DNA from 3 places in the Paenibacillus sp. FSL R10-2734 genome. Region 2 is predicted to be linked to each of the others. Evidence: riboswitches for the same ligand, from Rfam matches in the RefSeq annotation. Region 2 holds a riboswitch; each other region holds the start of a gene.
The links. A riboswitch is a leader RNA that binds a small molecule or an ion and turns the genes downstream of it on or off. The one in region 2 is predicted to bind cyclic di-AMP.
Positions count from the first base shown of each region.

Region 1: it holds a riboswitch for cyclic di-AMP, as region 2 does, so the genes downstream of both, NSS67_RS17375 (APC family permease) here and NSS67_RS02570 (ubiquitin-like domain-containing protein) in region 2, are expected to answer to the same signal.
Region 3: it holds a riboswitch for cyclic di-AMP, as region 2 does, so the genes downstream of both, NSS67_RS07815 (TrkH family potassium uptake protein) here and NSS67_RS02570 (ubiquitin-like domain-containing protein) in region 2, are expected to answer to the same signal.

Region 1 covers NZ_CP150170.1:3,954,695-3,964,865, forward strand. Annotated here, with positions in the region: gene NSS67_RS17365 (DsbA family protein) at 1-52, shown strand, start outside; gene NSS67_RS17370 (disulfide oxidoreductase) at 49-513, shown strand; cyclic di-AMP (ydaO/yuaA leader) riboswitch at 711-868, shown strand; gene NSS67_RS17375 (APC family permease) at 992-2,809, shown strand; gene NSS67_RS17380 (iron-hydroxamate ABC transporter substrate-binding protein) at 3,012-4,019, shown strand; gene NSS67_RS17385 (iron ABC transporter permease) at 4,271-5,296, shown strand; gene NSS67_RS17390 (iron ABC transporter permease) at 5,296-6,330, shown strand; gene NSS67_RS17395 (ABC transporter ATP-binding protein) at 6,418-7,218, shown strand; gene NSS67_RS17400 (Fe-S oxidoreductase) at 7,267-8,082, shown strand; gene murB (UDP-N-acetylmuramate dehydrogenase) at 8,258-9,169, shown strand; gene NSS67_RS17410 (hypothetical protein) at 9,230-9,565, opposite strand; gene NSS67_RS17415 (ABC transporter ATP-binding protein) at 9,779-10,171, shown strand, end outside.
Region 2 covers NZ_CP150170.1:549,302-559,472, forward strand. Annotated here, with positions in the region: gene ispE (4-(cytidine 5'-diphospho)-2-C-methyl-D-erythritol kinase) at 1-194, opposite strand, end outside; gene NSS67_RS02545 (small, acid-soluble spore protein, alpha/beta type) at 335-511, opposite strand; gene NSS67_RS02550 (Veg family protein) at 747-1,022, opposite strand; gene yabG (sporulation peptidase YabG) at 1,438-2,340, opposite strand; gene rsmA (16S rRNA (adenine(1518)-N(6)/adenine(1519)-N(6))-dimethyltransferase RsmA) at 2,412-3,296, opposite strand; gene rnmV (ribonuclease M5) at 3,293-3,844, opposite strand; gene NSS67_RS02570 (ubiquitin-like domain-containing protein) at 4,047-5,204, opposite strand; cyclic di-AMP (ydaO/yuaA leader) riboswitch at 5,486-5,715, opposite strand; gene NSS67_RS02575 (TatD family hydrolase) at 5,912-6,682, opposite strand; gene NSS67_RS02580 (HD domain-containing protein) at 6,739-8,022, opposite strand; gene NSS67_RS02585 (AbrB/MazE/SpoVT family DNA-binding domain-containing protein) at 8,326-8,580, shown strand; gene rsmI (16S rRNA (cytidine(1402)-2'-O)-methyltransferase) at 8,971-9,882, opposite strand; gene NSS67_RS02595 (tRNA1(Val) (adenine(37)-N6)-methyltransferase) at 9,879-10,171, opposite strand, start outside.
Region 3 covers NZ_CP150170.1:1,754,595-1,764,765, reverse strand. Annotated here, with positions in the region: gene NSS67_RS07845 (DUF3891 family protein) at 1-620, opposite strand, end outside; gene sdhB (succinate dehydrogenase iron-sulfur subunit) at 809-1,573, opposite strand; gene sdhA (succinate dehydrogenase flavoprotein subunit) at 1,649-3,391, opposite strand; gene NSS67_RS07830 (succinate dehydrogenase cytochrome b558 subunit) at 3,460-4,125, opposite strand; gene NSS67_RS07825 (LysR family transcriptional regulator) at 4,529-5,431, shown strand; gene NSS67_RS07820 (TrkA family potassium uptake protein) at 5,503-6,171, opposite strand; gene NSS67_RS07815 (TrkH family potassium uptake protein) at 6,185-7,480, opposite strand; cyclic di-AMP (ydaO/yuaA leader) riboswitch at 7,617-7,796, opposite strand; gene NSS67_RS07810 (CPBP family intramembrane glutamic endopeptidase) at 8,111-9,799, shown strand; gene uvrC (excinuclease ABC subunit UvrC) at 9,909-10,171, opposite strand, start outside.

The DNA of each region.
Region 1 (10,171 bases), 3.4 Mb from region 2:
AGCGATTACAACTGAAATTAACGCCGCTGCAAAAGCTGTGGAGGCAAAGTGACAAAATTCCTATCTTTCTGCAAGCGTAACTGCCTGTATCTGGCCTGGTTTGTATCATTAGTAGCTGTCGCCGGCAGCTTATATCTGAGTGAAGTATTGAAATATGAACCTTGTAAGCTTTGCTGGTTCCAGCGAATTTTCATGTATCCTCAGTTGATCCTATTGGGTATCGCGACGTTTCGAGGGGATAAACGCATCATCCCATATGTACTTCCATTAAGCTTGATTGGTGGCAGTATCTCGATCTATCATTATGCGGAACAAAAGATCCCTGCGTTAAGTAAAATTCTTCCTTGTACGATAGGTGTTCCGTGTAATAAGGATTACTTGAACTTTTTCGGATTTATTACGATTCCTTTCCTTGCGTTAATCGCATTTGCTTTGATTAGTATTTTACTATGGTACGGACGCGAGAAAGAAGAAGTGATGGAGATAGATACAGAGGAAAGCATAGGATTTTGATTTTTAACTTTGTGTGATCCAAAAGAAATATGAAAATCGATTAAAAACACGGTGCAGAGGGATAATTAAAGAGAATGAAAGAGAGCATCCAATAAGACGCTATATTTGCGCTTATTGGATGTTTTTTCATTCTTTTTTCATTTTTTTTCACGCTTTACTGTATACACTTTGTAGACTAATATTAGTCCTTGTGAGAAGTTGAATATGCGCTGAATTTTCTTAGGAAAATCGGGGGAACCAATCTTGGCATTTGTGCCAATGGGGTGAATCGGAAAGGGTCAATTGGACTTGTACCGTAGGGCTATACCACAGCCCGAATCCGCCAGCTAACCTCGTAAGCAAGGTGGGATAATGACCATGCATAGCATGCGGATCATTTCCGTATGCTATTTTTAGTGTCTGCATTTATGAAATCCACCAATGAAAACAGCGCACGGAATCTCCGTTTCCGCTCTCAAAGAAAGGAACTGTATCCACAATGGTAAGCAAGGTAAAACGATTATTGATCGGTCGCCCGATGAAGTCGAACGAACTGGATCATGAAAAGTTATCCAAGGTGAAAGCACTGGCTGTCCTGTCTTCTGATGCGCTCTCGTCTGTAGCCTACGGAACCGAACAAATTCTAATTGTACTAGTGGCTGCAGGATTTACTGCCATCTGGTATTCCCTGCCAATTGCATTAGCCGTATTGGGCCTGCTGGCCATCCTGATATTATCCTATCGGCAGACGATTTATGCTTATCCGCAAGGAGGCGGAGCATACATCGTAGCCAAGAGTAATCTTGGTATACCGACAGGTCTCCTAGCAGGAGGGTCTTTATTAGTGGATTACATTCTGACTGTAGCAGTTAGTGCTTCGGCAGGGACGGATGCAATCACATCTGCTTTTCCAAGTCTACACAATCATACCGTTCTCATTGCAGTATCAGTTATTATTCTTCTAACTTTAGTTAATCTTCGCGGAGTTACAGAATCAGCTTCATTCATCGCAATCCCAGTGTATTTGTTTGTGGTTTCGATTGTAGTTCTGATCATCTCCGGTATTATCAAATATGCGCTAGGTGGCGTGCATGCACATGTACCTGAAATAGGTGCTGCTGTATCCAATGTCAGTTTGTTTCTGCTGTTAAAAGCTTTTAGCTCTGGCTGTTCGGCACTCACAGGTGTAGAGGCCGTATCAAATGCGATTCCAAACTTTAAAGCACCAGCAGAAAAGAACGCAGCCAAGACTTTAATGATCATGGGGATCATACTTGGCTTTATGTTTACGGGTATCACACTGTTAGCGTATTGGTACGGAATCGTGCCTGACGAAAAAGCTACTGTTGTTTCGCAGATTGCTGAATCGACCTTTGGTCGCGGCACCTTGTACTTTTTTATTCAAGGTATCACTGCAGTGATCTTGTTCTTGGCAGCTAATACAGCTTACTCAGCATTTCCATTGCTCGCCTTTATGTTTGCAAAAGACAAATATATGCCACATGCTTTTATGGTCCGTGGTGACCGTCTGGGCTTCTCCAATGGTATTATTTTTCTAGGGGTTCTGTCTGCCGTGCTTGTAGCTGCATTCCACGGAAATACAGAAAGCTTGATCCCTCTTTATGCGGTAGGTGTATTTATACCTTTTACATTGTCACAACTGGGAATGATGGTTCATTGGTTCAAAACAAAGCCGGCGGGTTGGCAAAGAAGATTTATTGTGAATACCATCGGTATGCTTACCACATTAACGATTACACTTATTTTTATCATTACAAAATTTTCAAGCGTATGGATGGCCTTTATCTTCTTACCTGCTGTAATGTTCGTGTTCCATCGTATTCACAAGCACTATTTGAACACCGCAGATCAGCTTCGTATATGTCCGGATACAGATAAACCTGTGATTAAAGGAAGTACGGTTGTTGTCCCTGTTGCCGGTGTAACACGTGCTGTACTGCATTCCATCAGCTATGCCAAGTCACTTACGGATAATGTTGTTGCAGTGTATGTTGGCTTTGATGATGAAGACATTCATAAGATGGAGCAACGGTGGGTGGAGTGGAATCCAGGTGTACGCCTGATTGTACTTCGATCTAGATATCGCAGTATTATTCGTCCGTTAATAAAATTTATCGATACAGTGGAGTGGAAGACAGCAGAGACGGATCATATCACTATTTTGATTCCACAGTTTATTACTAAGCATTGGTGGCAAGCTGTGCTTCACAATCAGACCAGCTTTTTAATCCGCTCGTATCTAATGAATCAAAAAGATGTTGTGGTGGCGACTGTCCCATATCATTTGAATAAATAATGGACCATTAAGGAGAGGCTATATCCGGAACGTTCGGAATATAGCCTCTTTTTGTATTTTTATAGAAGGAAATTGTTGCAAATTCACAAAATTCAAAATTTATATGTTGACATAGATAATGAGAATCAATATCATTTAGAAGTGAAACAAGATAGACAACATCTTTGAATAACATAGCGTGTACACACTAGGAGGGTTTTTAATGTTTTTGTTTAACAGAAAAAGATTTGGAAGCATGAAATTAACGATGGTCGGATTAATGGTGATGGTGCTATTTTTATCCGCTTGCGGTAATAATAATTCCGGTAACACTTCAAACGCAGGAACTGAGTCAACGACAGCACCAGCTGCTGAAGCCACAGAAGCTCCCGCAGCGCCTAGAACATTAACTGATGCAATGGGACATGAAGTGACTATTCCGGCCAATCCACAACGTGTACTGGGTTCTTATTTAGAAGATTCTTTGGTAACACTAGGGGTAACTCCAGTAGCACAATGGTCAGTGCCTAATGGTGTTCAAGATTATCTATCCGCTGAATTGAAGGATGTTCCTACGATAAGCTACGACCTTCCGCTTGAGGCTGTAACCAGCTTTGCACCAGATCTAATTCTCATTCCGTCAGAGTCTTCTGTACAGAATGGTATTTATGATCAATTGAATAAGATTGCACCTACTTATGTTATTGGAGACGAACTAAATCAAGATTGGCGTAAATCGCTGCTCAAGATCGGTGAGATCCTTAACAAGACCACTGAGGCAGAACAAGCGATTAAAGATTATGAAGCGAAAGCAGCAGAAGCAAAAGAAAAGCTTGCAGGATCTATTGGAAAAGAGTCTGTAGCTATTCTTTGGCTAGTGCAAAAGAACTTCTACATTGTTGACGAGACTCGCAGTAGTGGAGCTGTATTGTATACAGATCTTGGAGTCACCCTACCTAACCTAGTCACAGAGATTCCAGCAGGAACAAGAGCAACCTGGAATCCCATTTCCCTTGAGAAGTTGTCTGAGTTGACAGCAGATCATATTTTCTTAGTGAATAGTGATAAAACTGAGGGTTCAGAAATTCTGGATAGTGCAATTTGGAAAGGTATTCCGGCTGTAAAAGCAGGGAACGTGCATGAAATGAGTTCAACAAGCAGCTGGCTATACAGTGGTGCGAATGCAGGTACCAAAATCATTGACGATGTATTGGAAAACCTTGTGAAATAAGAGCTTGTAATTCACCGTTAATGAGCTTTTCATTTCGGTGTGAGAAATGCGTGCAGATTAAGTATCTAAGGATACAAAGATCTGCACCATTTTTTTATAAACTACTCATTAATGTAGAAAAATGTTTCTCCATTGTGCATATTAAATATTTTTGCGATAATGAGAATGATTGTTGTTATCATCTAAAACGTTGTAGCTATTTAATAAGGAGACGACTTATGGATACACCCTCAGAATCCACACACCAAAAGATGAATTTAGAAAAGGAAAAAGCTCTACATTCGAGGCCGGCATCTGCAATTGGTATCATCATTTTTGGCCTCGCTGCCATAGCTTTTGGACTGGCACTTTCTGTCTCCCTAGGTGCAGCAGATATCAAGTTAACAACAGTATGGGATGCCATATTTCGATTTAATCCAGATCTTCAGCAGCATCAAGTGATTAGAGAACTACGATTACCCCGTGCAATAGCTGGGGCCTTGGTCGGTGCTTGCTTTGCAGTTGCAGGGGCAATCATGCAGGGAATGACACGAAATCCGCTTGCGGATTCAGGTCTGCTTGGATTAAATGCGGGGGCAGGTGTAGCGCTGGCATTAGTATTTGCCTTTGCACCTTCACTTTCATTTACTTCTCTCATGTTGTTTTGCTTTATCGGTGCAGCCGCAGCCTCATTGATCGTGTTCGGTATTGGGTCTCTCTCCTATAATGGACTGACACCCTTACGTTTGACGCTCGCAGGCTCAGCAGTCAGTGCACTACTAGTCGCGATTAGTCAGGGCGTAGCCATCCTCTTCAACTTATCCCAGGATATAGCCTTCTGGTTAGCCGGTGGAATGGGCGGGGCAAGCTGGACTCAGATAAAGATTATATTCCCTTGGGTTGTGGTGGCATTAATCGCAGCCCTGATGTTATCTCGATCGGTCACGTTGCTTAGCTTAGGAAGGGAAGTGGCGGCTGGTCTAGGACAGCGGACGAGATTAGTACAGGTGGCTTGTATGATTGTTGTGGTCATTCTAGCGGGTAGTGCAGTCTCAACCGTTGGACCTGTTGCTTTTGTAGGACTTATCATTCCGCATGTTACGCGTTATTTGGTCGGAGTAGACTACCGCTGGATAATTCCTTGCTCGGCCATTCTCGGGAGCTTATTGATTCTCTTTGCGGACATTGCCGCTAGAATGATTAATGCACCTTATGAGACGCCGCTTGGAGCTTTAATCGCACTTATTGGTGTACCTTTCTTCATTTACTTAGCGAGTAAGCGGAAAGGGGAACTATGATGCCTAAGTTTACCCTTTCTCCGTATGAAAAAGAACGCCGCTCACAAGGAATAACAGTGTTATCACTGTTTGCTATATTGATCATCGTAGTATTTATAATCAGCATGAATACTGGATTTATGCGTCTATCGCCACTGGAAGTTTTACATACTCTAATGGGTGATGGAACACATCAGCAAAAGCTTATTTTATTTGATTTTAGATTACCACGCATAGTCATTTCATTGTTAGTCGGTGCAGGCTTTGCAGTTTCTGGATGTATCCTACAGAGCCTATCGCGAAATGCACTAGCTGAACCGGCTACGCTGGGAATAAGTGCTGGTGCTGGTTTTGCGGTGATCATCTTTATCTCCTTCTTTCCGGCAACAACAGCAGCTCCTATATTTGTACTCCCGCTATTGGCGCTTGGAGGAGCTGGCTTAACCGCAGCCCTAATCTATATCCTTGCTTATCGGAAAGAGGATGGTCTATCCCCTACACGGCTGATACTCATTGGGATTGCAGTCGCTGCAGGAATCAATGCAGTTCAACTAGTGTTAGCATTACGCCTTGATCCTAATAACTATCAGTTTGTAGCTACATGGATCGCCGGGAAAATATGGGGTGGAGATTGGAGATTTGTACTTGCTCTACTTCCTTGGATAGCGATTCTGTTACCGTTCGCCTTCTATAAAGCCCGGATTCTTAATGTTTTGAATCTAGGTGATCATACTTCAGTAGGACTTGGTATGCGAGTAGAGAAGGAACGCATTATGCTTCTTGTAACAGCGGTAGCACTTGCTGGCGCTTGTGTCGCTGTAAGCGGAGGTATTGGCTTCGTCGGTCTAATTGCTCCTCATCTAGCTCGTAGGCTAGTAGGCCCAAGACATCAGATTCTGTTACCTACATGTGCTTTTACAGGGGCACTACTAATGATTACCGCTGATACGATCGGAAGATGGGTGTTACAACCTGCAGAAGTTCCTACTGGTATTGTGGTTGCGATTATAGGCGCACCTTACTTTTTATATTTGCTCGCTAAATCAAAAGCGTAAAACAACGCGTATGCTTATCAAGCGAGTTTTACTATGTAGTTCAATCTAGGAGCTTAGCTCCATAAAACTTTTAAGGAGTTGTAAATCATGTCAGAACGTTTGAATACAGAAGAATTAAGTATCGGGTATGCGGAAGCTACAATTGTTAAAGGGTTGAACTTGACCATTCCAACGGGGAAAATTACAGCGCTTGTAGGCGCAAACGGTTCTGGTAAATCAACCATCCTCAAAACCATGGCCCGGATCATGAAACCGAAGAGCGGAAGCGTGATGCTGGACGGCAAATCGATCCATAATTTCTCTACAAAAGAGGTCGCTCGTCAGCTTGCGATTCTACCGCAAAACCCAACGGCTCCTGATGGTTTAACAGTGTCCGAGCTGGTTAGCTATGGCCGTTTCCCGCATCAAAAAGGGTTTGGAACGATGACAGCAGAAGATCGTAGCATTATCTCCAACGCTATTTCCGTCACTGGAATGGAGCCTTTCCATGATCGACCGATTGACCGTCTATCTGGAGGACAACGTCAGCGCGCTTGGATCGCTATGGCATTGGCACAAGAGACAGACATTCTATTCCTAGACGAGCCAACAACTTTTCTTGATATGGCCCATCAGCTTGAAGTTCTTCAACTTCTACAAAAGCTGAATGAGGAAGAGGGACGTACGATTATCATGGTGGTGCATGATCTGAATCATGCTACTCGCTATGCGCAGCATATGGTAGCTATTAAGTCTGGTAGTGTGATTAGTGAAGGTTCCCCTACTGAAGTAATGACACCAGATGTGCTACGCGAAGTATTTGGAATTGAAGCAGATATTGTTCCTGATCCACGTACGGGTGTGCCGTTGTGTCTTCCTTACGAGCTTGCAGCTTATAAAGCGGTGTAATAGTAACCATTTCAGTTTTATCAAGCTGTGAAGAGGAGTGATGATTTAATGATCGAAGTTCAGAAGATGATGGAAGATATCAAGTCTCGACTAGATCTTCATTCTTCTCCGCCGGAGGGTGCACTTTATTCGTTTTCGACAATGAAATTGACAGAGGAAGAAAACCTTAAAGCCTTTGTTCAATGTTATGGTCCACTGCTGAAGGCTTTAGATGATAAGGTCGTTGCCGCTTACTTTGCCAATTGGTTCTCAAATGTTGCCCTTTCTTTACAATATTCGTTATCAAAATACTCCTCAGCACTGGATCTAAGTTTATCTAATTTATTGCTTCATCTTGTACCTACGGAGCGCTCCTGTTGGATTACATTCTCAGTGGAAGAGGTTCGGTTTATTCCCGCTCCTACCCATCAAAGGGAGCGGGAGGATTGGTGCAAAGAAATTCTAACAACGTTCTATAGGGATACAGCAGCACCTTTGATTCGACTTATATCTGAAGTTTGCGGCCTCGCCATTGGAGAGGTTTGGGGACAGATGCCTACAAAGTTCAATTACTATTTTGAGGTTTGGGAAAAAGAAATTAGCGATTGTAATCAATTACAGCAGCTGCGAGAAGATTATCATTACTTGATGCACGGTTTACCCGCTGAAGTGTTCGGCTTATCAAGAAATCCTTTTCTAGTAACTGTACGTAACGTTGAGAGTCTTACAGATTCTGAAGCTACGATACAACTCCGTAATCGCTGTTGCCTACACTATCTTACTATTGACGGTGATTATTGTTACAGATGTCCTCGTATTAAAGAAGAGGAGAGAGCTTCACGTAGACTCGAATATCGTAAACAAATGGCCTCATCGGATGTATAGGGTTATAAAGGCACAGATTGTTTCATACTAATATGTAAATCATACGACTACAGGCTCCCGTCATTGACAAGGGAGCCTGTTCGTTGTTACAGTTGTGGTTGCCTGCATTTCATCGATATCATAATTTAAAATAGATCAAGAACCATCATTTATACATGGTTAAAGGAGCATGAACATGAATATTGACAAAATTCAAGATGACCTACAAAAGCTAATGACTGCAGGAATAGTGAAGAGTCATGAGAACTTAAAAGATCACGTGTATACCAAAATGGGCGGTAAAGCTGATATTTTGGCAGCACCAGCTACTTATGAAGAAATTCAAAAGATCGTTACATATGCTGAACAGAATGGGATAACACTGACGGTACTTGGGAACGGCTCCAATGTGATTATCCGTGATGGCGGTGTGCGTGGGATCGTTCTGCAAACGGCAGGACTAACTGAAATGGGAATTCGCGATAATCTCTTGTATGCTCAATGCGGTGCCAAAATCATTGATGTTTCCAAATATGCATTGGATATGGAGCTTACGGGTCTGGAGTTCGCCTGCGGCATTCCTGGAACGGTTGGTGGAGCACTTTACATGAACGCAGGTGCCTATGGCGGAGAAGTAAAAGATGTGCTGCATAGTGCGCTGGCTATAACTAAGAGCGGACAGTTGGTGACTCTTCAAGGTGATGAGCTGCAATGGGGATACAGAAAAAGCGTATTCGCAAGCGGTGAGTATATCGTGCTTGAGGCCAACTTTGCTATGACTACCGGAGATGCATTAACCATCAAAGCTAAAATGGATGAACTAACCTACCTGCGTGAATCAAAGCAGCCACTGGAGTATCCATCCTGCGGGAGTGTCTTTAAACGTCCTCCAGGTCGTTTTGCAGGACAGTTAATTCAGGAAAGCGGTTTGCAAGGCACAAGAATTGGTGGTGCTGAAGTATCCAAAAAGCATGCTGGATTTATAGTGAATGCAGATAATGCTACAGCCAGTGATTATATCGGTCTAATCCACCATGTAAGAGCGACTGTCAAAGATAAATTTGGCGTGGAGCTGGAAACTGAAGTGGAGATCATTGGAGAAGAGTAATTTAGACTTAGAAAGAGCCCGCAGCTTACTGTGGGCTCTTTTGCTGTCATCGCAAGTTGTTTAATCCACTGAAAGAATATATTTAGCTCTGTCTGTAGTGATTTCCGCCTTACGATCACTTATATCCTCAATACGAAGTCCATCAATAGCTAAGTCATAGGTGGAGTGTGGTAGCGATACTAGCTCACCATCGGCGTTTAAAGTGCTGCCAAATCCTTTTAATATTAATGCACTCCCCAGATAATCATCGATAACATCCTCCGCACTCCGAAACTCCACTGCCTCTAGATTAAAATGAATTTTATCCAGATCACGCAGCTCTTTCTTCTCAATAACAATCGTTTCATTCACATGACTGTTTATCCAATCCATAAGTTTCTGTATGCTTTGTTCCATCAGACAATCCCACCCTTACCTCGAAGATTATTATGTTTAAGTTACCCTTTTCTTTAAGTTTGAATCCATATTTTTGCCACATCTCAGTATCTAAGAACACAGGAAGGTGCCAAGGAATAGCGAATGTTACAGATTAGCAACATCAGAGATAATCCCCTACAACCAGAATAAGGATAGAAGGAAGTTAACTATTCAGAAAAGGTGGTAGTGCCATTGATTCAGTTAACCGAGGTCTCAAAGTTTTATCAGGAGAGGTGTGCGGTAGATCGAATTACTTTTGCGGTGGAGAAGGGAGAGGTATTTGGATTTCTGGGTCCTAATGGTGCTGGGAAAACAACAACGATGCGGATGATGACGGGTCTTCTTCAGCCTACAATAGGTGAAATATTAATTAATGACATGAATATTTCACGGCATAAAAAAGAAATTCATGCGCAAATTGGTGTTGTTTTCGAGCTTCCAAACCTTTACATGCGTAGTTCTATACGAGATAACCTAAAGCTATTTGCTGAATTGTATGATGTACCCGTAAAGCGAGTAAATGATGTGATGGAAACCCTCCAACTGTTTGACAAGGAAAAAGCTAAGGTGAGTAGCTTGTCCAAA
Region 2 (10,171 bases):
TTCTCATCTAGAGGAATATAACCCGCTTGACTTGATATTATAATAGTATCCCTTGGCAGCTCAGACAGCTCTAAACGGTCTGCTAAATCCACCATGGTCATAATCATTTCCACCTCATGAAAACCGTCAGCACGCTTGTGCAGCACATCCAGCATCAAATTAATTTTTGCCGGTGCCTTCTCATACATTTTCAAGGCGTTCACCCACCTTCAGCTTTTCCCGTAAAAACAACTTAACATATTATATGAAAAACTTCTAATGAAGTCCAATAATAAAAGGGTGTCGCCAGTTAGACGCACCCTTTTTCGTTAAATAAATGTTCACACCCTAAAGCTTAAGATTTCCGCGCAGCCTGTTCAGCGAGCTGAATCGCTCTTTTTACCATGTTGCCGGCATCCTTTGCCCTTATTCCTCCCCAGCCTTCACGCTCCACAGTTTCGTAAAAACCAAGCTCCTTGGCTAACTCTGTCTTTAGTTCTTCCGACATCACGCCTCGTTTTCTGCGGCTCATTACGGAATTCCTCCCTTATGAAAATAAATGATGAACCCATTGCTCAATTAGTATGCTTGCTAAGAACAAGGATCATTCACCGAATATTTACCCGCAAACAAGCTAAAGCGCCTTCGGCGTCCATTTAAGGACGGTAGGCGTTTATGCGAGAATTATAAGGATAAAGTGTATCGTGAAACTTATACTTTCTTATAATTTAAAAAACAGCCTCCATAAGGAAGCTGCCCGTGAAACATTAAGCTTTAATATACATAATTCGCATCTGCCCATCGTCTTCACAAACTGTGATTTCCACAGATTCAGTAAGAATATCAGCATAGCTATAGGAGACTCGCTTGAAGGTTTGCTGCTCCTGATCCAGTTTGACAATAAATACAGAAGGGTACGTTTCTTCCAGGACACCGGTGCGTTCAACGGTTTTACGACGACCTCCGTTTGCACGCAACGTGATCTTATGACCGACGTGAGCTTCGAGACTGCGTTTGATTTCCAACAGCGCGTTATTAGCCATTACCTGACGACCACCTCTTTTCTTGTCCATTATACAACTTAACCAGGCGTTTGTCAAACCAAATAAATAATTATAGATGATGAATATTTGGTTGTCAACGGAATTTTTTTACGAGGAATCAGAGTCGAACTAATATCCTTGTTATCTGTAATATGATCGCCACAAAGCAAGAAGAAATAACATTGTCGTTCTTTAAAAAAAGCTACCATTTCACGCAAGCATAAACGTTTTTGGCGTCCCTATAAGGACGTTTAGCGTTTATGCGAAAAATATAAGGATAATGTATAGCGTGAAACTTATACTTTTTTATATTAAAAAAAAGGGTTAAGCTCATCGCTCACCCTCTCTTCACGTTATTCTATTCAGCTACTCCAAATTACGTATTCCCCTTAAAAAATAGACCGATCCCTGTCGATTAAATCGCGGAAGGTGTCACTTTTAGTGCTGACAAGTTCTGCAGACGCGGCATCCCAATACGAAAGCTCCCACGGGTCTCAATACCACCGATCCCCTGGTTACCACTAATGGTGTTGTTCAAAACATCACTCAGATTCACCGTATCCCTAATGGGCGTGAACGACGATTTTGCCGCTACATATACTGGGTCTAAAGCATGGATCAATATCCGTCCAGGAGAACTGGCAAAATTCGCCCCTGCCCCCAGCAGCGCTTCAAAATGTGACTGACAAGCACCTGCAACAATCGTCAACGCATCAAAATTTCGCTCATACTCCCTAGCTACCCTAATAGCAGCTACGAAGTTTTGCGAATTTTTATAGCTGCTCAGACTGTGAAGATCGTAAGTATGCTGTTGCTTCAGCACCCCGTCATGACCGGTAATCACCACAATGTCTGGACGCACGCGGGGCAGCAGCCGGTATAAAGTATCAGCCATTGCGGACTCATGAACATGATGACCTTCAGCAGGGATCCGCAATTGCTCGTATAAGCTAAGGCTCTTATTCAAATACGCTGGATCGCCATCCAGATGCAGAACTTTCCCTGGTACTTCAAAATACGCAGCTTCCTTGGGCGATGGAGCCCATGCTCCTTCTGATAGAGCGCTCCCGCTCCGCTGACTTTGCTCCTGTCGGTCTTTCCGCAGCTGTGTCAGTGATTCATTCGCTTTAATCTGTGCTTGCTGTCCTCGTTCCGTTATTCGGGTAGGAGGCACTTGAACCAAGTCATTCAGAGGAGAATCCGCCAACAGACGGAAATCTGTGCCTTTAATGACGGCTCTGTCCTGCACAATATGATCTACACGAAAAGTCAAATCACCGCCATAAGATTTACGAACGACCAAGTCTCCTAAATTCATTACAACCACCACCTCTACCCCATCGTATGGGCAAAGGCCTCAGTTGGTTCATAAGTAGCCATGTTTTTAGCTTAAACGATTCCAGCGGCCAGCAGAACACCACTCAATCGGGCGTATTCTTCTAGACTTAACGTTTCTCCACGGCGAGTCGGCTCAATACCGGCTTCAGCGAGTAAAGCCTCCAGACGTTCACGTCCCTCTTCAGGGAAATAACGGGCCTTGAGATTGTTTGCAATCGTCTTGCGGCGCTGTGTGAAGGAAGCTTGGACGACCTCAAAGAAATGCTTCTCACTCTCAACCTCTACCGGTGGATGCTCTCTTACCTTCAGACGGATTACAGCCGACTCAACATTAGGTTGAGGGATGAACACCGTACGCGGCACAATACAGACGAGCTCAGGCTCGCTGTAGTACTGCACGGCAATGCTAAGGCTCCCATATTCCTTACCTCCCGGAGAAGCAGCCATACGCTCCGCAACCTCTTTCTGAATCATTACAACGATGTTATCAAGCGGAAGCTTCTCTTCGAGCAGCTTCATCAAGATCGGAGTAGTCACATAATACGGCAGATTGGCAACCACGCTTACCTTGTTCACGGATGCAAAATCTTCCTTGAACAGCTCCTGCAGATTTACATTCAGGACATCATCATTACGAACCTTAACATGCGGATAAGGGGAAAGTACGTCCCTTAAAATAGGAATCAACCTACGGTCGATCTCCACAGCGGTTACCGCACCAGCTGTTAGCGCCAATCGCTCTGTCAAGGCTCCGATCCCAGGACCGATCTCCAATGCCCCTGAGTCGCTATCTAGCCCAGCAGCGTCTACAATCTTGTCCAATATATTTTGATCAATCAAAAAATTCTGCCCTAAGCTCTTCTTGAACTTGAATCCATAACGTTGAATAATTTCTTTTGTCCGTTTTGGAGTCGAAATTTCCTCTCTACCACTCATGAAGTAATGCCCCCCTGATCAATTTGGGCGAGAGCTCCGGCAAATTCCTCCCGCGTGATTCCAAACATCGCCAGCCGCTTGTACAGCTGCTTGCCGTTACAATAACCGATTCCAAGTAAATTACCAAGTGCCATACGTCTTTCAGCTGCCCGTGGGTGTACAAGCATTCCAGCGACCATAAGATCATCAAGTCCAATCAAAGCAGGTGCTCCTTCAAAGGAGGTATGTACATTCCGCAGCGCATGACGAATCGCTTCTGGAGATGCGTTCTCCACACCAATATCCCCCTTGCGGGTTGCGTCCTTCTCCGGAATGAAGGCGTGCTTGCAGCCCGGTACCTTCGCGGATACAATCTTACGAATTCGCTCGCCCGCGTGATCCGGATCAGTAAGGATAATCACCCCTCTACGCTCCATAGCAAGCGCGATCTTTGCAATTACGGTCCGGTCTACAGCCGAGCCACCTGTTTCAATCGTATCTGCTTCTACAGCACGTTTAACAGCGACGGTATCACTCTTGCCTTCAACGACAATTAATTCCTTAATCATATCTCTTGACTCCTAACGTAAAACTTATATTTCCTTATATTTAAAAAAGCAAAAAAGAAGAGGTTTCGCTCCTCTTCTTTTGGTTAAAGAATGTATAAGTGATGAGCGGTTGCTCTGCGATCAACGAAATGATCATCTGGCGTTCCTTAACGGTTATCATCACTATAGCTTATCAAAGGATAATTTGCAAAAAGCTTCGGCTCTAGTTAAGCTCCGGTTTCACAGGTCCAATCACATAAACGGTACGTGATTTACGACCGAAATTACGCACATGGCTCAGTGAATCGAAATAGACATCTACTTTATGGCCTTTAATGGCACCGCCAGTATCTTCTGCACGGCGGAATCCAAGCCCCTCGATATATACCCACCAGCCAATAGGAATTACATTTGGATCAACTGCAATCGTACGACCTTCCGTTACTCGTGTTCCGGAGGCAGTTTTGGTACCTATACCTGGCTCTGCTGACGAATATGCTGTCATGGAGACATTCTTAATCATCTTTTTGTACTCGAAGTCTACGCCAGCCTTGCTTGTGACGTTATTAGCCTTAGCGCTAGCATTAACTGTTTTGGTGTTTGATTTGGAAGTTGTTGTAGTCTTAGCTACAGCGGGCTTAGGAAGTGCTTTAGTACCAACGGCAATAATCTTATCTTTAGTTACCGTGTGTACTTCCTTACCAATCATGCGCATAGAGGCCAGTTCTCCGTCTTGATAGATCTTTTCAATATGCTGAATCATGACGCCTGGTTTGCCTGCCTGTGCCACTCTAACTGTTCCCACTGTAAGGGAGGGGTCTGCTGTCTTGATGACTCTGAAGGGTAAGTTTGTTGTTCGCTGAACGGTCTGTTTGTTGATGCGAACAATCTTAACCTCCATGTTGGCAGAAATAGTGGTTTCTAACGAAGGAAAAATCTTATCATGGCCTTCTAGGGAGAAGCCCAATTTGTCAATCGCTTTACCGATTGTGTCCTCGGTCGTATACAACGTTTTTGTTGCTCCGTCCGCAGTAAGACTAATTTTCTGCGCACGATTAATAACGACACGGTCACCGTCTTTTATTTCATCACTCAAACCAAAAGATAATTCATCATGCGGCTGCACCGGAATTTGCTCTTTCTCCAAGACATCACCAAGAAGTGATTCACGCGTTTGAAGCGTCTGTGTTTGCCCGTCTATTACTAAAAATAATTGTTTGTTACTTTGACCGTGTACGTACAGCAGAATAAGTAGCGCGATAGCAATTGAAATCACGCCCGCAAGTAAAAGTACCCGAGTATTTACTTGCTCCCACCGTAATGCGAAAGACCTGCTGGATGACTGCGAATCATGGGATACCTCTGGTTGGAATACGCCCATTCTCTCCATCCTCCTTACATAGCCCCGTCGTCAATTGTATATCATGAGGACTGAATTCCTTTGACGAAACTATTTGAGATTGTCACAGGACACGCACGTAATAACTTAGCGTCTCCTGCTCATGGATCGCCTGCTCGGCACAACTACTCCCACCCCTGTTATATAACAGTATGTAGGCAACATTCCGTTTATTCAAAAATAAAAAAGCCTAAAAAGAGTTCAACTGAGGACTCTTTCGTGGCTTCTCCAATGTCAGAATAGAGAATGCTTGTGCACGAGGTTGCCTCTCTTACTTGCGCTTACGGGGTTAGCTGTCGGGTTCGGACGAAAGAGAGACGCCCTATCTCAGGTCACCCGCTCATGGCGGTTGCCCTTAAATTCACCCCAAAGACCACGTAAAGAAATCAAATACTGTCCTGTGGCACGTCTTAGCCGTATTCAAGATACAGGCATGCGGCAGGTCAATATTGGTTCCCCCGTTCTCCATACGGAGACTCAGCGAGACGATCCATGATCAATGGCTGTCACTATAACACAGCTCACATCACTGAAAAGATGATATCCTGTTTTGATGCATGTTGTAAAGGACGATTCAACCACGTTTAAGCAAAAATTTGGTTAAAATATTGTAATATTCAGCCGTTTTTATATTAAAAAAGTTTAATATATCGGTGATTCTCTATTTTTCGCCTGTTTTACTCCCGTTTTCAGACAATCCCAAATCGTTCCAGTGCGTTCGCATACGTTATTTTTGCCAATTCTTCCCATGTTAACCCTTTAATTTCAGCCGCCGCCTCTGCTACCAGCTTCACATGAGCACTCTCATTTCGCTTCCCGCGATAGGGGTGTGGAGTCAAATATGGAGCATCCGTTTCGATCAATAATCGGTCCAGTGGGGTCTGCGCAAGCACTTCTTTTGGCACTCTTGCATTTTTGAACGTAATGGGTCCTCCAAACGATAAATGAAAACCCAGATTCAAGCACATTTTAGCCGTTTCCCAGCTTCCTGAGAACGAGTGCATCACACCTCCAACCTCATTTGCTTTTTCCTCCCGTAAAATCCGTACAACATCTTCATGGGCATCACGGTCATGAATACAAATCGGCATATTTAGTTCACGGGCTAGTCCAATTTGCTTGCGAAAAACCTCATGTTGCACATCCTTGGGAGAAGTATCCCAATAATAATCCAGTCCGATTTCCCCGATAGCCACCACTTTTTTATGACTGCATAGAGAAGCGATCCAATCTAGATCTCCTTCTTTCATATCAATCGCATCCTGCGGATGCCAACCCACTGCAGCATAAATATAATCATAAGATTCAGCCAGCTTCATCGTTGTGGGAATCGTCTCCCGATTAAATCCGATATTAATCATCTTGCTAACTCCTGCCTCTACAGCACGAGCGATAACTTCTTCGCGATCCTCGTCGAATTGAGGTGCATCCAGATGCGTATGTGTGTCAAACAAAAACATTTTATATCTCACTCCTTGTTTTTTTCTTCTTGTCAAAAATCCCATATTTTTTTGTGTTATTTTGCAAAAATATCTGCTATAGAAGAAGGTAATCGTGTAAGAGCTTCTCTCAGTTTATCCTGTGGAAAATAAAGATGATATCTGCCACGATGAATGCCGCTTATAGAGCGCACAATATCCGATACCTCCGAAATTTCCCTCAGATGATCATGACGATCAAGCAGTAGAATTTGCTTATTGTCGAAAGCTTCTCCTGGACGGAACACATCATAGGGCAGATCTGTCGGAAAATCAATCTCCAGGTCATATTCTGCGTGAAGTCCCGCAGCCGTAAAACTACTACGAATTTCAGTGATCATATCTTTATCGAGATTCTCCACCTCAACATATTTATACAGTTTACGATGAATAAAACGGGTACACAAATCGCTTAATAGCTCATCTCGTTCAAGCGTCCACTGCATAAAAGCCGTCTGTACCAGCGCTTCATCTAACATTAAATATTGCTTCACCGTCACCTCGCCACGGAACAAATCCTCCAGCGGATTAATCATGAAACTAAAATTGTACCCCTCTTGGAAAAGCTCCTTAGCTCTACGGAAAATTTGTCGCAAAATAATCTCAGAGCTACGTGTCACCGGATGGAAATATACCTGCCAGTACATTTGATACCGCGACATTAAATAATCTTCAATCGCATGCATTCCCGATTCTTTCACAACAACCCGACCATTATAAGGACGTAACATTCTCAAAATCCGATCAATGTCGATTGTTCCATAGTTCACACCTGTATAGTACGCATCACGCAGCAAATAATCCATGCGATCCGCATCTAGCGGACTGGAAACCAAATTCACAACAATTTCATGCTCATAAGTTTTGGAGATCACGGAAGCTACTTTGCGAGGGAAATCCTCCTCCACATCACGCAAGATTTCAGTAATCTCAGTGTCCTCCAGAATTATACGACAAGTCCAATCCTCATGATTCATTTCAAAAGCTTCTTCTATAGAATGAGAAAATGGACCATGCCCCAAATCATGCAGCAAAGCCGCACACAAGGTGAGCAAACTTTCTTCAGGAATCCAATCCTTATACCCGCTTCGTTCAAATTGCGAAATGATTCTACGTGTAATTTCGTATACCCCAAGGGAATGAGAAAACCGACTATGCTCTGCACCATGAAAAGTCAGATACGAGGTACCCAGCTGACGAATTCGGCGTAAACGCTGAAATTCCTTTGTATTAATTAGTCGCCAAATAATAGTATCCTGCACGTGGATATAATTGTGAACCGGATCTTTGAAAACCTTTTCTTCTGTGAGCGGCTGCTTCATGAGATCAACTCCTTTTTTTAGTTTAATATGATTTTAACCAATATAAGTATATAATAAGTAATTATGTCGTACTTTGTCGAATAGTGACGCTTTTAGTCTTGGTAAATCGACAAAATTTATTTTTACACTTTTTTTAGAATTCGCGAATGTTATAGGCAATTCAAAGTTTTTGTGAAAAAGTTCTTAATTATCATATGAAAAAAGGTTGACTGTTTTGGGAATCGTTGGTATTATAAATATCATAAAACAGTGAACAATGTCGAATAATGACGGTTTAGGAACTTTGAGAGGAGTACGATTGTTATGATGAAATCAACAGGAATTGTAAGAAAAGTAGACGAACTTGGACGGGTAGTTATTCCCATTGAATTGCGCCGTACTCTCGGTATTGGTGAAAAAGATGCACTTGAAATTTACGTTGATGGTGAGCGCATTATGCTTAAGAAATATGAGCCTGCCTGCATTTTCTGTGGCAACGCTGAGAATGTAACTTACTTCAAAGGAAAAATAGTTTGTCATGAATGCATTTCTACTATCCCTACCCCTGTGACAAACTAAAATAAATAGTATATAATAGGACTTATCAAATTGTTAATTCTAACCTTTTCATATCTCCTTGACCTCCCGTGACCGCGGGAGGTATTTTTTTTCTGTTTTCCCCTGTGTTCCCCCTCCTCCCGCCGTCCCAAGAGGGATGACGGAAGGCCTGTGGTGAGAGTACGTAGTGAAGCGAGGTTCTACTATACACTGATCCATATTGGGATTCCTTTTGGGAACCACCTTCAAGCCATGTCATCGTCAGCTTCGTAATAAGCTTATAAAACGAGCTGCAAGTCTAAACTGGTAACCTTAGTTGTATTTCTTAATGAACAAATACATCATAAAATTAAAAATTAATTGTACAAAGTACATTTACCCCTCATGTAAACCACTCAAGCGCTACAACACCTACTCATTATCCTTATCCAATAAGGCGTTATAAATATCCCGTTTTGCTACTCCCCGGTCAGAGGCTGCTTTTTTCATAGCTTCTTTACGCGGCATATCTGCTGCTTCGTAATGAGCAACATGTTCTTCAATACTTAACTGACGCCACCAAGCCGATTCCGCCATTTCAGCATCTTCCTTGCTCTCACCCTCAACGACGATGACATACTCTCCAAGTGGTGGATGGTCAGCGAGCCAAAGCGTACACTCCTCAATCGTCCCACGTAAAAACTCTTCATACCTTTTCGTCAGTTCACGCGCCAGCACGATTCGGCGATTGCCGAATACCTCTTGAAGATGAGCCAAGGTCTTAATAACACGATGTGGAGATTCGTAGAACAGCAAAGTTCCTTGAGCCGAACGAAGTGGACTTAATACCGCACGGATATCCTTACGTTCTCGAGGTAAGAATCCGATAAAAGTGAACGTAGTCGTAGGCAGACCGGAGGCGATTAAAGCTGACAAGGCTGCGTTGGCTCCGGGTATAGGAATTACTGGTATACCGTGACTTATTGCAAGGGCTACAAGGTCTGCACCAGGGTCAGAAATTGCTGGCAAACCAGCATCGCTGACGAGAGCCAAATTTTTTCCTTCTATTATATAGCGAATAAGTTCAGGTCCACTAGCAGCCTTATTATGCTCATGGTAACTGAACAGCATGGAAGGTGAAATTTCAAAATGGCTCAACAATTTTCGAGTTTGTCTTGTATCCTCCGCAGCAATAATATCGCATTCCTGCAATGTGCGAACAGCGCGATAGGTCATATCCTCTAAATTACCGATGGGTGTAGCCACCAAAAAGAGTGAACCCGTTGACTCCTGCTTATGTGTATTGTTATTGTTCTGAAAACTGCTTTGGCATGATATTGTCATGATTTACCCTCTTTAGCACCGTAGTAGATGTCCATAATTTCTGGACAGTATTGATTGTCCTCATTATATACAATGAGTGGTGGTTGTAAACGAACCTCCGGTTTGCCGTCACGCATCGCTTCGATTAATACCATATTGGCCTCCAAATGCGCACGTGGATGTACAAAGCGAATAATCTTAGGCTCTAGCCTATATTTTCTCATAAGACTAATAATATCGACCAACCGTTGTGGCTTGTGAACCATACTTACCTTTCCTCCGGTCCGAACCAGTCGTACACAGGCTTGAA
Region 3 (10,171 bases), 1.2 Mb from region 2:
TCTTTCCACTCCACGGTTATCCTACGACCTGACGTAAAACTAAAATCTTCACTGCCAGAGAACCCTTCACGCCACCAAGGATGCTCCTCTGATTTTGGACACCCAGGCTCATTTAAAGCCAAATATAAGGATAGATCATCGCAAAATTCTAATAGGCGGGCATCATAATACAGCTCATCCTCACCGATAGGCTTGGATACTTCCAGTTCTCGGTGAATACGGGATCTACGTTCCTCTTCATGCTCTTGATATAAAGTCAGTTCTGGATAATCCAGTCCCGAAATCTTAATGAGTCGTTCAAAATGCAAGCTGCACAGGAGCGCTCCATACGGTGTCCGCGCCTCGATCTCATCAAGCCCTCGCTTATAAAAGGTCAGCTTCGGCACTACAGGAAAATCAATAAAGCTGTAAGGCGCGTGCTCCGCATCGTTCCAAAAGGGCGTCTCATCCAGATCAATCCAGCCCCGGTCATGTTCTGCCACAGCCCAGAGCACCTCGTCCCGGCGTCCTTCTTCTGGCACATGCTCTTCCTTGAACCAAATGGCGAGCTCTCCAGCTAACTTCCCGTGATCATGCTGTTTAACCATTACAATTGCACCATCATGCTCCCGACAAATCACGATTATTCCTCCCTGTTGTTCCACGCCTAACGTACGTTAACAATGGATATTATAGCATATACAATTCAGTATCCTGAGCTTGACGAATTTCCTGTTACCTACCAATTATAAACAAAAAGGCTATCCCCGGCGAATAAAAATCCACCTTTGAGGATAGCTCAAAATTAAAGATCTGGCGGTACTACTTATTACACACCTAACCAGCGTTTGAACATATGTTTCGTCGTCTGCTTGTTAATTTCTGCAATAGATGTGGTAAGAGGAATCCCCTTCGGACAAGCGCGTACACAGTTCTGTGAGTTACCACAACCATCAATACCGCCATCATCCATTAGAGCGTCCAATCTTTCATCTGCATTCATTTCACCCGTAGGATGGGCGTTGAACAGGCGTACTTGAGAGATAGCTGCAGGTCCGATGAAATCCGTCTTTTCGTTGACATTTGGACAAGCCTCCAAGCACACGCCGCAAGTCATACATTTCGATAATTCATAAGCCCACTGCCGTTTCTTCTCCGGCATCCGTGGTCCCGGTCCAAGATCGTACGTACCGTCGATTGGAATCCAAGCCTTCACTCGTTTAAGCGCATTGAACATCCGTGTACGGTCAATGACTAAGTCACGCACTACCGGAAATGTCTTCATAGGCTCGATACGTACGGGCTGCTCCAGATTGTCTATTAGTGCTGCGCAGGCTTGGCGTGGTTTACCGTTAATCACCATCGAGCAAGCTCCGCATACTTCTTCTAGACAGTTGGAATCCCAGCAGACCGGAACTGTGCTGTCACCTTTGGCATTCACAGGGTTACGCTGAATTTCCATCAATGCACTGATTACATTCATACCTGGACGATAAGGAAGCTCAAATTCCTCAATATAAGATGAGCTTTGCGGTTCGTCCTGGCGGGTAATGATAAATTTTACGTTTTTGGGAGCTGTAGCAGTTTCCGCCATAATGGTTCCCTCCTCAAATTGCCTAATTTTATTTCTTGAAGCTTGCCTCGCAAGCTGTTCAGAAGCTAGTAATTATTAATCCTTCGAATAATCACGTACCCGTGGAGGAATCAGTGAGACATCAACTTCATCATAGGAGATTTGCGGACCATCTGCAGTCCAGGCTGCTTTCGTAGTCTTCAAGAACTCCTCATCATTACGATCCGGGAATTCCGGCTTGTAATGTGCACCGCGGCTCTCATTGCGCATAAGCGCGCCCAGTGTCATCGCTTCGGACAGCTCCAGCATGTTCCATAGCTGACGGGTGAAGGCCACTCCTTGGTTATTCCAGCGCGAGGTATCACTCATATTAATATTGCGATAACGCTCTTTAAGCTCTTTGATTTTGCCAATGGTCGCTTCCAGCTTCGGATTGTGCCGCACAACTGTCATATTGGCAGTCATCCATTCGCCCAGTTCCTTGTGAATCACGTAAGCATTCTCTGTACCTGACATCGCTAGCAGAGACTCATATTTGTCTGTCTGCTTTTTGTGGAAGCTATCGTATACGGATGAAGAGATATCCTGTGATGATTTCTTCAGACCCTTAATGTATTCAACAGCCTTTGGTCCAGCAACCATACCGCCGTAAATGGCAGATACCAAAGAGTTAGCGCCTAGACGATTCGCTCCATGATATTGATATTCACATTCGCCTGCCGCAAAAAGACCAGGAATGTTTGTCATTTGGTTGTAATCAACCCATATACCGCCCATGGAATAGTGCACAGCTGGGAAGATTTTCATCGGTATTTTACGGGGATCATCCCCCATGAATTTTTCGTAAATTTCAATAATCCCGCCAAGCTTCACGTCCAGCTCTTTCGGGTCCTTGTGAGAGAGATCCAAATACACCATGTTCTCGCCGTTAATACCCAGCCCTTGATCCACACATACATTAAAAATCTCACGTGTAGCAATATCGCGCGGTACCAAGTTACCGTAAGACGGATATTTCTCTTCGAGGAAATACCACGGTTTACCGTCTTTATAAGTCCAGATGCGACCACCTTCACCACGTGCCGATTCCGACATCAATCGAAGCTTGTCATCCCCCGGAATAGCCGTTGGGTGAATCTGTATAAATTCTCCGTTGGCATAATGCACGCCTTGCTGGTACACCGCACTAGCGGCTGTACCCGTATTAATTACGGAGTTCGTCGTTTTACCAAAAATAATACCAGGCCCACCGCTAGCCAAAATAACAGCATCCGCAGGAAAAGTCTCAATCTCCATTGTCTTGAGATTCTGGGCGCTGATGCCGCGGCATACGCCTTCGTCGTCGATGATAGCGGATAGGAACTCCCAGTTCTCACGTTTAGTTACGAGACCTTCGGATTCCCAGCGGCGCACTTGCTCATCCAGTGCGTATAGAAGCTGCTGTCCTGTCGTCGCGCCAGCAAAGGCAGTGCGGTGACGCTTCGTTCCGCCGAAACGACGGAAGTCGAGCAGTCCCTCTGGTGTGCGGTTGAACATTACACCCATCCGGTCCATAAGGTGAATGATGCCCGGCGCCGCTTCACACATCGCCTTGACCGGTGGCTGATTCGCCAAGAAGTCACCACCGTAGACGGTGTCGTCGAAATGCTCCCAAGGGGAGTCGCCCTCACCTTTTGTATTTACAGCACCGTTGATGCCGCCTTGCGCACATACGGAGTGTGATCTTTTTACAGGAACTAATGAGAATAAATTGACATGTGCACCGGACTCCGCTGCCTTGATGGTAGCCATCAGACCGGCCAGACCGCCGCCCACGATAATGATATTTGCTGTTGCCATGATAGTTCACTCCCTTTATCGAAAATATCAGAAAGGATTCTAGAATCTAGTCCTGAGAGGTTAATTACTTAGATGAAAGTCTTTATGGACTGAGCTATGGAAGCTGCGGTTTGAAATTCAGCATCACGGAAAGTGACTAGCGAAATGAGGAACATGAACGTTACAAGAACAAAGATACCAAGACAAAGGTAAGAGGATACCCGCTGTGAACGAGGTCCTACAGTGATTCCCCAGCTGATCAAGAAAGACCATAGACCGTTTGAGAAGTGAAAGCATGCAGCAATTATAGCGATAATATACAGCGTCAGCATCAGCGGCTGAGTCACGATATCGTGCATCACGCCACCTAATTCTTCATGCTCTACACTACCAACAGCTACCTGAACCCGAGTCTGGAACAAATGCCACACTATGAAAACAAAAGTTATAATGCCTGAAATGCGTTGCAGTGTATAACGCCAGTTTCTTTCAATGTTGAAACGGTTCAAGTTCGGCTTGGATTGATAGGCAATATACAGTCCGTATACGCCATGGTACAGCAGCGGAAGCCATATACCGAACAATTCCAGGAAGAAGACAAGCGGCAGGCTGTTCAGCCATATCACACTGTCAGTAAAACCGGAAGCGCCACCCTCTACAGCCGCAAAATTCGTCATCATGTGCTCAATGAAGAAAGCTCCAAGCGGGATAACGCCTAGCAAGGAATGAATCTTTCTGGAATAAAATCCTTTCATACAATGTAACCCCTTTCCGATTAAAACAGCGTTTTCATTAATGTGTATTCACCGCCGGAACTACAATCGACACAGGATAACGTAGACTATGTAATGACAAAATGCCTTTATTAACCGCTATCCCTTGGTTTCCCGGACTTTGTTTTCTTTTTCACAAAATGTGAATATCTTGTGTCACTTTTCATGTTACTCCTTTTTCCCTTATAAGGGAATTGCAATCTAATTATTAATCGTTATACAATAAACGCATAAGAATAGATTTTATATGATAATAATTCTCATTTAGATTGACAACATTTTCCGACAAAACTTTTTATTCCCTTCTGGAGCAAGCTGTGTCGTCTTCATCGCTATGAATTTCATCACTACTGTTTATAGATTGCACTACGAGAGGAACATAAATATGTTTGACGATTTAGATGTTTTTGCGGCGGTCGTGGAGCATTCCAGCTTAAATCGGGCCTCACGCCAGCTCAATCTGTCCCAGCCTGCCCTATCTCGCAAAATCTCCAAGCTGGAAGAACGTCTGGGTGTCGCGCTATTTAATCGTTATGGCAAGCGCCTGGAGTTAACCGAGGTTGGGCGTCTCACTTATTCCTACGCACTTGAACAACGGCAGCAGCGCTCTAAATTTCTAGAGGCTCTGTCTAAATACAAAGAAGGCGAGCCAAAGCTGGTCACCTTAGGGGCGTCTCTTACCTCACTGCAGACTACTCTGCCACCTCTTGTCAACGCATATATGGAGAAATACCCTACAGCGGAGCTGAAGCTGATCACGGGCCGAACGCATGAGATTGTCTCCTCTGTTAGTGAAGGAAAATCAGATATCGGTCTGATCGCTTCCTCTATTCAGGAGCCTGGACTGCGCTGCATTTCTCTGTTTGAGGATCAACTTCGATTGGTCGTTTCTGAGCATCATCCTCTGAATCAATCTTCCAAGCTAACCATGGATGATCTGTCCCGACTGCCTATGATCCTCTTCTCCAAAGGCACCTGGTACCGCCGCCTAACGGACGATCTGTTCCAGCGCTGCGGAATTGATCCGGACGTACGTATGGAGATCGACTCCTTCGAAGCCATCGTACGGCTGCTTCCGACGGTCAATGTGGCCGCGTTACTGCCTAAGTCTTATTTGCGTCCGCAGCTACTGAACGGCGGCGGGCTGGTATCTCTGCATATTAAGGAGCTGGAGCAAACCCAACGAACGACCTGCTTGATTTACCGTGACGACGGCAGCCTGAGCACAGCAGCTCGTAGTCTGGTGCAAGTTACAGAAGAGATGTTTCTGACAGAACAAGAGAAGTAATATCTGCATCTGCGTGCAACCTAAATTCAAAAAAAGCCCTCCGTCCCATGATAGGACCGAGGGCTTTACTATTAATCTTTGTTTACAACCTCATTCTCAAATCGATCAATACTTTCATTAGAACCAATGAGTACCATAACATCGCCCTCACTCAAATGATCATGAGCGGTTGGAGCAACAATAATTCCACTATCTCTGTTTAGGGCAACAATACTGCAGCCATATTTCGCTCTTGTATTTAAATCTGACAAGCTTTTCCCGTTCATGCAGGACGGAACCGTTAGCTCGACGATCTTATAATCCTTGGACAGTTCAATATAATCCAGCAAATTGGGTGTCACGAGCTGATGCGCCACACGAATTCCCATATCCCGCTCGGGAAAAATAACCCGGTCTACGCCCAGCCTGGACAACGCACGACCATGAAGGATCGAGATCGCCTTGGCTACTACATACTTAACTCCAACCTCTTTTAACAAAATTGCCGCCAGAATACTGCGCTCCATATTGTCGCCAATCGCTACAATCCCACAGTCAAAGTTCCGTACGCCAAGCGAGCGCATAATCTCCTCATCTGTAGCATCTGCCACTACCGCATGAGTCAGGTGATCGCTCATTTCCTCCACGCGCTCTTCATGATGATCAATACCGAGCACCTCGTAGCCCATTTCCATCAGCTCAAGTGCAAGGCTTGAACCAAAGCGGCCTAAGCCGATTACTACAAATTGCTGTGCTTTCATTTCGGATTAACTCCTATCCAATAATTATTTTACCTTCTGGATGCTTATACAATGGTTTACCCTGTTTAGGTCCAAGCGCATACACTAATGTTAATGGACCTAGCCGACCCGCGAACATCGTCAGACAGATCAGAATCTTACCGATGATAGACAGTTCAGGTGTCAGCCCCATACTTAGTCCCACCGTAGCAAAGGCTGAGGTCGTCTCGAATAGTATTGCTAAGAAATTACTATCCTCTGTTGTGGACAGTAACATCGACACAGAGAGGACCAATAGTAACGCCAGTAAAGTTAACGTCAACGCTTTATAGATACGCTCCTGCGCCAATCGATAACGGAACAGCACAACATCTTCACGCCCGCGCAGCATCGCTATTACTGCACCAATCATTATCGTAAAGGTTGTAGTCTTGATCCCGCCACCCGTTGATCCCGGAGATGCACCAATAAACATAAGAATAACCATAAAAAACTGTGAGGCTTGCCGCAGTCCGGCAATATCCACTGTGTTGGCACCAGCGGTTCGGGGCGATACAGACTGAAAGAATGCCGATAATATTTTGCCGCCGAAATTTAGATTACCCAGTGTGCGCTGATTCGTAAATTCAAATATAAAAATAACCAAAGCGCCGATAAGAATAAGCCCTGCAGTGGAAGAGAGTACAACTTTGCTATGCAAAGATAATTTACGTTTTACACGAAACTCCACCAGATCAGACATGACAATAAAACCGATACCGCCGGAGACAATCAGAAACATCACCACGATATTCACAAGCGGGTCATATACATAATCGGTTAAACTCCGGAAATCTCCAAAAATATCAAATCCAGCGTTATTAAACATGGATACCGCATGAAATATCCCAAAATAAATGGCTTTTCCTAGGGGCATATCAAATGCCCAGCGTATCGACAGAAGTACCGCTGCACAGCCTTCAATGACCAAAGAATAAATGAGTACTCTCCGGATCAATCGAACAATTCCCTCCATAGAACCTTGGTTCATTGCTTCCTGTAGGATCAGTCTGTCCCGCAAGGAGATTTTGCGTTTCATCATCATGGCAAATAAGGTGGCCATTGTCATAAAACCTAAGCCGCCCACCTGGATAAGCACCATAATTACGGTTTTCCCAAAAATGGTGAATGTCGTCCCGGTGTCCAGCACCACAAGTCCTGTCACACAGGTGGCCGATGTTGCAGTAAACAACGCATCAATAAAACTAACAGCATTCCCGCTGGTACTCGAAATGGGAAGCATTAGCAGCAAGGCTCCAATCAGAATGATCGATGCAAAACCAAGCACCATAATCTGAGGCGGAGAGAGCTTCAGGAACTTTGATTCAGAAACCCTGCGAAACTGTGAAGCCACTACGCTCACCCTCTTATCAAAATTTAAAGAATTCCAACAAAAAAAGCACTGGAAAACCAATGCTACCCTTGGTTCCTGCAGTAAATTAGCCTACGAGGTTAGCTGACGGATTCGGACTGTGCAGGCTGCCCTATTCGTTCCTAGAACGAAATTCACCCCTGATGAATAAAGACAACGCCTATGGCGTATACTCATCTTTTCATTACTTCTTATGGTTCCCCCGTTTTCACCTGAAATTCGGCTATATACAATTGCATACAAATTATATATGTTATTTCGATAAATCACAAAGACACTATTAATGGTGATTCATATGAAAAATGCGGTTTGGAGAGGATGTACCACTAAGAGTGCCTTTTCTCATCACTTTTCCGTGTTTTCCCTGCAATTGCATCGATTTTCATGAAAAACGAAGAAATAATCACCTTAAATTCATGGTATATATTCAGCTACCTATTCTATAATATCTCTATTACCCATAAAAAGAATATACGATGATTTTTGTAACTATCATGGCACTAATACTATAATGGTACATAACATTGTCAGTTTACAAGGAGGCGTTACATGAATCCCGTTGGCCAGCCCTTACAGCAACGTGCCCTCTCCAAGAGGCTCATCATCTCGGGCATTATCGGTCTTATTCTATTTATTATGTTTCAAATTGCTCCCTCGGTGCTAAATAGCCCTGCCGGGGAAGATACTACTGTCATCAGTAAGGCGGAAGCCCGCGACAAAGCCATATCATTCGCAGAACAAAAGCTGAACTACACCAAAGCACCAACCGATCAGTGGAATGTACTGTACGATACGGACTCTTCCTTTTATGGTTATATGTCCCGCGAGAAGCTTTTGGAGGACTATACAAAAAAGAAATTGGATCAACGATATCCTTTTGACATCTTTCGTGTAACACTTAGTCCTTCAGCGGAACAAGAGCCACTGATCTCCGTTGACCTCAATATGTATACTGGCGCAGTAGTCGCCTTCACACAAGGTGCAGAAGGATCGGCTGCAGGCTTACCAAGCAATGTATCCACTAGCGCAAAAGAAGAGGACAAGGGTACTGCTTTGTCTCTAGCACAAAAAGAAAATCTTGCCCGTCCCTGGCTTCAGGAATGGAATGTGAATCCCGCCAAGCTGCAAATTGAATCCAATAATACGGGAAACCACGGGCTCGTGTATACAGATCGTTCCGTTCAGATCGGCGAATCCTTGCTACACTATTATTTCGATTTCAATGGTGAGCAGGTATCCAGCTTTAAAGCCGGATTCTCAGCTCCAGCCTGGCATACCTCCTACGTGAAGGATCAGACCTCTCTTGCGGAAAAGCTTACTATGTTCGGCTATGGCCTGCCTACACTAGCTGTAGGAGTTCTGGCACTCATCTACAGCATACTTAGAAGGGAGCATACCTCCTTTAAGCGTGGAGTATTCCTAAGCTCGGCTTATTTTGTAATCATGATGATCAGCACCTATAATATGCTACCTGAATCCACAGGTGAAGGGCTTGAGGCTCAGATAACCTCCTTCATTATGTTCATCATTTATGCCTTGTATAGCCTGCTAATGTCCTCCCTGCTCTATTTCTCCCTAGTTGGAGGCGACGGCCTATGGAAAAAGGAAGAAGGAATGAACCCTTGGCCACGCGCCAAAGAGCCAGGCTACGGAAAGTATGTGCTGGATAGTATCCGTGCCGGATACATCTGGGCATTCGTACTGCTAGGGGTGCAGACCCTTATGTTCATCATATTATCATTTACCTTGAACAACTGGTCTACTACTGACGCTACCCAATCTCCTTACAACATGAGATATGCTTGGCTGCTGCCCATCGTCGCATGGCTCGCTGGTTTATCCGAGGAAGCCATTTATCGCTTTTTCGGAATCCCCGTGTTGAAAAAGGTATTCCGGAGCACGTTCATCGCATGCCTGATCACTACGCTGGTCTGGGCATTTGGCCATACGTTATATCCGATCTATCCCATCAGCACCCGTCCCATTGAGCTGACCGTGATCGGGCTGCTCTTCAGCTATATTTTCCTTCGTTACGGCTTTATTGCCGTCATGTTCAGTCATGTCGTGTTTGACAGCATTCTGATGGGTGCTACGCTGATCTTTATGAAAGAGAGCGTGAATGTAGGGGCAGGTATCTTTGCGATTATCATGCCGTTCATAGTTGGCTATATCGTCTATCGATTTAACCCACCGCAGAAACCAGAACTTAAGCCGGTTGAACCGACATCTGTAAGTTAAAGAAGTAACGGGTGGATACCCGATGATGATACAAAAAAGGTGTCACAGCAGAACCCTGCTATGACACCTTTTTAATTTGCTTATACAGCTTTCTTTCATTCCTAATGCTCTAAGTCGATGGCTCTTCATCCTTGAGCGCCTCAAGAATTTGACTAGCCAGCTTTTCTCCTATAGAAAGTGATCGGAAATCCTCTATAGAGGCTTCTTTAATTTTCTTGAGCGATCCAAAATGCTTAAGCAGCGCCTTGCGTCGCTTCTCACCTATACCAGGTATGGAGTCCAGCTTAGAGGTAACCATGGACTTCCCACGCTGTTCACGGTGGAAGGTAATAGCGAACCTATGCACCTCATCCTGAATCCGTTGTAACAGGT